2 regions of the Bradyrhizobium sp. CCBAU 45321 genome follow, and region 2 is predicted to be linked to the other one. Evidence: predicted binding sites of a transcription regulator. Region 2 holds the regulator's gene; the other holds the start of a gene.

Region 1 (4,021 bases), on a different contig from region 2:
GGCCGCGCTTGCAGGCATAGCCGGGCTCGAACGCATTGCCGCAGCGGCAGGGATTCATCGCCGCGACCAGCATGAAGCGGGCAGGGTAGGTGACGCGGTGATTGGCGCGCGACACCGCGACCTCGCCGTTCTCCAGCGGCTGGCGCAGCGAATCCAGCACGCGCGGATCGAACTCCGGCAATTCGTCGAGGAACAGCACGCCCTGATGCGCCAGCGAGATCTCGCCGGGCTTGGCGCGCGCGCCGCCGCCGGTGAGCGCGGCCATGCTGGCGGAATGGTGCGGCGAGCGGAACGGGCGCCGCGCCGTCAGCGCGCCGCCTTCGATCTCGCCGGCGACCGAGGCGATCATCGAGACCTCGAGCAGCTCGCTCGGCGAGAGCGGCGGCAAGATCGAGGGCAGGCGCGCGGCCAGCATCGATTTGCCCGCGCCCGGCGCGCCGATCATGAGCAGGTGGTGCCCGCCGGCGGCCGCGATCTCCAGCGCGCGCTTGGCGCTTTCCTGGCCCTTGATGTCGCGCAGGTCGAGCGTCGAGGCGGCGGCCTCGTGCACCTTCGGCGTCGGCCGCGACAGCACCTGGGTGCCCTTGAAATGGTTGGCGATCTGGATCAGCGAGTGTGCGGCAATGATCTGGATGTCCGGGCTCGCCCACGCCGCTTCGGAGCCGCAGGACGCCGGGCAGATCAGGCCTTCCTCGCGCATATTGGCGCCGATCGCGGCGGGAAGGACGCCGGCCACCGGCGCGATCGAGCCGTCGAGGCCGAGCTCGCCGAGCACGGTGAAGCCGGTCAGCGCATCCGGCGGGATGGCGCCGATCGCGGCCATCAGCCCGAGCGCGATCGGCAGGTCGTAATGGCTGCCCTCCTTCGGGAGGTCGGCCGGGGCCAGATTGACGATGATCCGCCGCGCCGGCAGCGCCAGCCCCGAGGCGATCAGCGCCGAGCGCACCCGCTCGCGCGCCTCTGACACTGCCTTGTCCGGCAGGCCGACGATGGCAAAGGCCGGCAGGCCGGGCGCGACCTGCACCTGCACGTCGACCGCGCGGGCCTCGATCCCCTCAAAGGCGACGGTAGAAACCCGCTGAACCATGCCGAACCAGCCTGCCCATTGCTGCAATTAGGGGTAGCAGAGCGCGGCCGTTTCCGCAAGAACAATACGGGAACAATCGCCTGGCGGCCCAGTCAAATCCTAACCAGGCGTAAACGCGGTCCCGACACTACGTCTCGAATGCCACCTCCTCTCCTCAGCACATTCCAACGAATGTCCGCTACTCCTAGGGCTGCGGGATGGGCCGTGGTCTAACGGGTGAACAGTTCAAATGCTTGCAAATCGCCGGAGAAGCGAACGTCGGGTGTGCAGCCGCCTCGCCAAGATCCATTTTGGCGCGGGCTCGCTGCCGCGGGATTGCACGATCACGGATATTTCGGATGGCGGCGTGAAAGTGGTGGCGGAATTTCTGGAAGTGCCGCCGCAATTCACCATCATCTTCGCGCCTGATTATTCCCGCCAATGCCGCCTGCGCTGGCGCATCGGCTGCGAGTTCGGTGCCGAGTTCGTCGACTGAACCTCAACAGACGCGCCTCCTTAACGGGACTTTAGCGTTAATCGGTAAGCATCTCTGATCAGTTGCCGAGTGATCAGAGTATGCCCAAGCGTTCGTTCCTCGCCTTTCCCCCGGCGGGATATCTGTGTTCCGCCGTCCTGATCCTCGCCCTCGGCGGCTGTCAGACGGCCGGCATCGACGACGTCACCGGTGCGCTCGGCGGCAAGCGGGAGTCCGCCGCCAAGCTTGACGGCAAGTCCGACAGCAAGGCCGACCCCACGCCGGAGATGGACGCACTTCGCGAGCGTTATCGCGCCAAGCCGAGCGATCCCGCCATTGCTCTCGAATACGGCAAGGCGCTGCGTGGCAGCGGCCAGCGCGCGCAGGCGGTCGCAGTGCTGGAGCAGGCCGTGCTCGCCCGTCCCGGCAACAAGGCGCTGCTCGCCGGCTACGGCCGCGCGCTCGCCGACAACGGCAATTTCCAGCAGGCCTTCGACGTCCTCGGCCGGGCGCATTCGCCCGAGGATCCCGATTGGCGCATCCTGTCGGCGCAGGGCGCTGTGCTCGACCAGCTCGGCCGCAACGAGGAAGCCCAGCAATATTACGCCGCGGCGTTGAAGATCGTGCCGAACGAGCCGACCGTGCTGTCCAATCTCGGCCTGTCCTACATGCTGCAGAATAATCTATCGAAGGCCGAACAGGTGCTCGGCCGCGCCCATCAGCGCAATCAGAACGATGCGCGGGTCCGCGCCAATCTGGCGCTCGTGCTGGGATTGCAGGGTCGCGAGGCCGAGGCCGAAATCCTCGTCAAGGCAGATCTGCCGCCGGACCAGGCCGAGGCCAAAGTCGCGGCGCTGAAGCAGTTGCTGGCGAAAAAGCAGCAGCGGGCGGACAGGTAGTCCGCCCTAGAGCATGATCCCGACCCGAAGGGCCGCGTCAGCGCAAAGTGTGAAGCGGTTTTCCGAAAAGATCATGCTCAAATAAGCCGCGCCCTACGACGCCTTGCGATGCGGGGCCGAGCTGCGTCCCGACTTGCCCTTCAGCTTCTTCAAAAGCGGCTCGAGCAGCGAGCGCTTTGGCTTCTTCACCTCGCCGCGGCCGGCGAGGCGGTTCGCCATGTTCTGAAACAGAACGGTGGTGCGGTGGGTCCTGGAGACCTCCGCGATCATCTGGCCGTTATTGGCCGCGGTCGAGAACAGTTTCGAATCGAACGGGATCACCGCGATCGGCTGGCTCTCCATGGTCTTGGCGAAAGCCTTGACCTCGATCTCCGCGCGCTTGTGCATGCCGACCTGGTTGAGGCAGTACAGCGGCGGCCGGTCGTTAGGTCGCGCCGCCTTCAGCACGCTCAGCATGTTCTTGGTGTTGCGCAAGTTAGCGAGATCGGGCTCGGCCACGATCACGATGTCGTCGGCGTTCACCAGCGCGCGCCGGGTCCAGCCGGACCATTGATGGGGCACGTCGAGCACGATGCAGGGCGTCGTCATGCGCAGCGTGTCGAACACGGCATCGAACGCTTCGGCACCGAAATCGTAGACGCGGTCGAGCGTGGCGGGCGCGGCCAGGAGGCTCAGGCGATCGGTGCATTTGGCGAGCAGGCGCTCCATCAGCGCCGTGTCCGGCCGGTCCTGCGACAGCACCGCATTGGCTATGCCCTGCACCGGATCCTGATTGTAGTCGAGGCCCGCGGTGCCGAAGGCGAGGTCGAGATCGATCACGACGGAATCGAGCGAAAGGTCGCGGGCGATGGTCCAGGCCAGATTATGCGCGACGGTGGACGCGCCGACGCCGCCCTTGGCGCCGACCACCGCAATGACGCGGCCGGTGATGATGGCCTCGGAGGCCGAAAACAGGCTGCAGATCGAGCGGACCACGTCGATCGTCTCGACCGGTCCGACTACGTAATCGTTGACGCCGCGGCGCACCAGCTCGCGATAGGGCGCGGTGTCGTTGGGGCTGCCGATCACGACCACGCGCGTGCCGGGATCGCAGACGCCGGCGAGATCGTCCAGTCCTTCAAGGATGTCGCGCGTGCCGTCGGACTCGATGACGATCACGTTCGGCGTCGGCATCGATTCATAGGCTTCGATCGCCGCGGCGAGGCCGCCGTCCTTGGCGCTGAGATGGGCCTTGGCGAGCCGGCGATCCTGGCCAGCCGCCGTCACCGCCTTGAGCGTCTGCTCGGTCTCGCAGAAGGCTTGCACCGAAATGCGCGGAACCGGCGCGATGTGTTCCTCGGGATGCTGCGGATCGTCCGCGTCTTCGTCGTGGATGCCTGTCATTTGGCGGTATCGCTGAGTTTGGCCTTGTCGGATTCTGGATAGGTGGTGGTCGTCGTCGTGCCCTTGCGATAGCGATCGAACGCGATGTCGCGCCGTGCGGTATAGGCGGGCGTCTCGGCGCGCGGTTGCTCGAGGTCAGCCGGGTTGTCGATCATCGCGGCGAGATTGCGCTGGCTGGCGCAGCCCAGATTGAAATAG
Region 2 (4,021 bases):
CGCGAGAGCGGCGCCGACATCCTGATCACGACCGGCGGTGCGTCGGTCGGCGACCACGACCTGGTCCAGCAGGCGCTCAAGGGCGAAGGCATCGCGATGGCGTTCTGGAAGATCGCGATTCGGCCCGGCAAGCCGATGATGCACGGTCGACTAGGCGCGATGCGCGTGATCGGCCTGCCCGGCAATCCCGTGTCGTCCTACGTGTGCGCCTTCCTGTTCATGGTGCCCTTGATTCGCGCCCTGTCGGGCCGTTCAGCGATTCATCATCAGCGCGAGCGCGCCGTGCTGGGCCGCGATCTCGCCGCCAACGACCAGCGCGAGGATTATCTGCGTGCGCGGCTGGAGGTGCGCGACGACGGCACGCGCGTCGCCCTTCCCGTCAGCCATCAGGACTCCTCCCTGCTTGCGAATCTCGCTGCGGCACAGGTACTTCTCGTGCGTGCACCGTTCGCGCCGAAGGCCGAGGCAGGGACGCCTTGCGAGGTGCTCCGGCTGCCCGTCTGAGCCGCCCAGCCACACGCATTCCGCGAGTTTGGCCGCGTTCACCATAAATTAAGCAGTTGCGGAACACATATCGAACATATAGTGTCCGTTCATGATTTGTTTCGAGGATGTAGCGGCTTATTGCCGACTTCATCGTCTCGGAATCGAACGACATCAACCGGGGGACTTTGGTCGAGATGTTGACGCGCAAACAATACGAGCTTCTGCGGTTCATCAGCGAGCGTCTGAAGGAAAGCGGCGTGCCGCCGTCCTTCGACGAGATGAAGGATGCGCTCGACCTGCGCTCGAAGTCAGGCATCCATCGCCTGATCACTGCGCTCGAGGAGCGCGGCTTCATTCGCCGCCTGCCCAACCGTGCCCGTGCCATCGAGGTGATCAAGCTGCCCGAGCTCCAGGCCGCCGCCGGCAATCGCCGCGGCTTCACCCCGAGCGTCATCGAGGGCAATCTCGGCAAGGTGCGCGCGAGCTCCAGCCCGCCCGCGGACGAGGGCGAGCGCCCGGTCGCGGTGCCCGTGATGGGCCGCATCGCCGCCGGCACGCCGATCGAGGCACTGCAGACCCGCAGCCACACCATCAGCGTGCCGCCGGACATGCTCGGCTCGGGCGAGCACTACGCGCTCGAAGTGCGCGGCGATTCGATGGTCGAGGCCGGCATCCTCGACGGCGACATGGCGCTGATCCAGCGCAACGAGACCGCAAATACCGGCGACATCGTGGTGGCATTGATCGACGACGAGGAGGCCACGCTCAAGCGCTTCCGCCGCCGCGGCGCCTCGATCGCGCTCGAGCCCGCCAATGCCGCCTACGAGGTCCGCATTCTTCCGCCGAACCGCGTGAAGATCCAGGGCAAGTTGATCGGGCTTTACCGGAAGTACTGATACCGGAAGTCTCAAGCGCCGCGCGCGCTTCGATCGGCATCGGCGATCCAGGATCGGAGCGGATACTTGTCCGCTCCGGCTGGACGGTTTCTCTGGTTCTGCGCCGGCTGTCCGGTCCATCTTCCCGCGCGACATTCGCCCGCGCAGGCGCGCAGCCATTTCTGCTTCGCCGGTAGAGTTGTGCCGGCAGTGCTGATAGCTCCGGCCGAATGCAAGGACGCGAGGTTTGTTCCTATCGAATCCGGGAAAGATAATGTGATCGCGTGCTGCGAACGCGAGCCGCAGATTTGCCCATAACCGAGCAGAGCGTTGTATGCTTCCACTCTGATAGAGGCCTGCGCCTCGAAAGAGACGCGGGTCGCTATCCCAGCATGAGGAGCACCCGATGTGTGACTACAGCTTGCATGCCGTCGCGACGCGCCCCGCCGTAGTCGGCGAGACGATCGTCACGACAACCTTCCGCGGCACCTCGACGCGCGGCTTCGCTTCTGAAGCCGATCCCTCCGTCGCGGTCTGTCTGCTGCCGGGAACGGAGCTCGCTTTCGCCGACGACGTCCGCTACGACAACCGCTGGATCTGGACGCGCACCGTGAACTCTCGCGTCGGCAAGTTCGGCAAGATCGACCCGCACATTCCCGATCGCCATCATGACGCGATCGAATTTCCCGACGGCAAATATGTGCTGGTGACGCAGCTCGTCGAAGGCCAGCGCGCGACCGTGCTGCAATTGCCGGTGACGCAGCCGGCCCCCGAGCGCGAGCACAAGCCGCAGACCGTCGCCGACACGCGGCCCACGATCACGCGCCTGCCGATCGGCTGACGCCCTTCGGCCGAAAGGCCGAGCCCGGGATTGAAATTGCCGTCGCCGGCCGAGGCCGGCGAGCCCGGTGGGTTTTTGTTTCAGGACATTCGATCGGCGAGCCCGCCGCCGCGCCTCGTCGCCGCATGAAGTTTGGGCCGTCCTGCCTGAATTTTGAACGTTCGCTCCGCAGCCAAATGACCGATGCTGCAGTGGCTTGAGGCGGCGGACAGGCTCGATGAAGACCTTCATTCGCGTCGTTGAACTCTGGGTACCCGACCGGACGCGCATGCGGCTGGAATTCGGCGGCGGCCTCTACGACGAAGGGCTGTCCGCGTTCAAGGCCGTCAGCGAAGAGCTGCACTTCGGATATGACGAGGGACTTCCAGGCAAGGCCTGGGCCTGTGGCCACCCCGTCATCCTCACGAAATTCGCCAACTCCTATTTCAAGCGGACCGATCAGGCCGCTGCGGCCGGCCTCACCTGCGGCGTGGCGGTGCCGGTGTTCGCGGGCGAATTCCTGCAAGCCGTGCTGGTGCTGTTCTGCGGCGACGACGAGGCGCACGTCGGCGCGATCGAACTCTGGCACAACGATCCTGATCTCTCGCATGAGATGGGGCTCGTCGATGGCTATTACGGCACCGCGGACATGTTCGAATTCAACTCCCGCCACACCAGATTTCCGCGCGGCTTCGGCCTGCCCGGACGCACCTGGAAGGCGGGCCTGCCACTGATCATCAAGGACTTGCACGACGCCAAGAGCTTCTTGCGCTGGGAGGACGCCGCCAAGGTCGGGATCAATCTCGGCGTCGGCGTGCCCTACGGAACCGGTACCGACCAGACCTGGGTTCTGACATTCCTGTCCGCGCAGGCAACGCCGATTGCACGACGCTTCGAGATCTGGGTCCCGAACGAGGACCGTTCGGCGCTGGTCTTTCGCGCCGGCGATTGCAGCGCACAGACCGACCTCGCCGCACGCTATGCGGCGCAGTCCATCGCCAGGGGCGAAGGCAGCATCGGCGGCGCCTGGGCCGCCGGCATGCCCGCGCTCAACGACGATCTCACCCGTGACGGCTCGATAGCCGGCTCCGAAGCCTGCGCAGCCGGGCTGAGCCGAATGGTGGCCCTGCCGGTCATCGGCAACGGAAGGCTTGACGCCGTGCTGGCCTGGTATTTGTGATCCGCGTCAATCGTCGGCCTGCAAGTCGGCCTCCGATGGCGTTGCGTCCCGGCTGCGGGGCACGGCCGCCTTCGGCACCAGGCTGCCGTCGAAATCCCCCTCGCCGGCGCCGGCAGGCAGCCAGGGACGGCTTGCCCCTCTCGCTCTCACCGCCTGCACCGAAAAACCCTCTCCGCTTCGCGTCAGAGCCAGTGCGCCCTGACTGGCAAGACGCGCCCGATCGACCACCATCGCCGCGCAATCGGACGGCGCGGGCCGCGCCGTCACCACCAGCGCGGCGCGGCTGCAATCATCGGCCAGCGCGTCGATGCGCGTCGCCAACGCGATCAGTCGTCCGTCCGCGAGCGGCGCCACGCAGCCGGACTCGTCACACGACACCCCGCTCGCCATCGAGGCGTTACCGGCATCGCGCGGATCGGCATCGGCAGCCAACCACTCCTTCAGCAGGAAGCTGTCCTTGCTGGCGCGGATCACCTGCAAGCGCCCATCCCCGCCCCGGACCGCGACGCTCGCGCCGTCCCCGGCAATCAGGATATCCGGCTGCCGTACCGACAGTCCCCAGAGGATCGCTGCCAGCAGCACCAGGGCGCCGGACCAGCGCAAGGGCGTGCGCAACAGGCCCATCACGATGAGCCCGAGGCTCGCCGCGATCAGCGGCGC

Evidence for each region. Region 2 encodes LexA, which represses DNA repair genes until DNA is damaged. Its sites were predicted from a motif close to TGTTCNNNNTGTGTTCNG; they were not measured.
Region 1: ACM43_RS24020 (YifB family Mg chelatase-like AAA ATPase) is a predicted target of LexA. The motif match lies at 1,145-1,162, and genes of this name have one in related genera.

What each region holds. Positions count from the first base shown of each region.
Region 1 covers NZ_LFKZ01000126.1:135,343-139,363, forward strand. Annotated here, with positions in the region: gene ACM43_RS24020 (YifB family Mg chelatase-like AAA ATPase) at 1-1,087, opposite strand, end outside; gene ACM43_RS24025 (PilZ domain-containing protein) at 1,317-1,562, shown strand; gene ACM43_RS24030 (tetratricopeptide repeat protein) at 1,643-2,440, shown strand; gene ACM43_RS24035 (AAA family ATPase) at 2,534-3,823, opposite strand; gene ACM43_RS24040 (CpaD family pilus assembly protein) at 3,820-4,021, opposite strand, start outside.
Region 2 covers NZ_LFKZ01000014.1:42,352-46,372, reverse strand. Annotated here, with positions in the region: gene ACM43_RS01895 (molybdopterin molybdotransferase MoeA) at 1-504, shown strand, start outside; gene lexA (transcriptional repressor LexA) at 681-1,382, shown strand; gene ACM43_RS01885 (hypothetical protein) at 1,768-2,202, shown strand; gene ACM43_RS01880 (GAF domain-containing protein) at 2,420-3,361, shown strand; gene ACM43_RS01875 (ComEC/Rec2 family competence protein) at 3,368-4,021, opposite strand, start outside.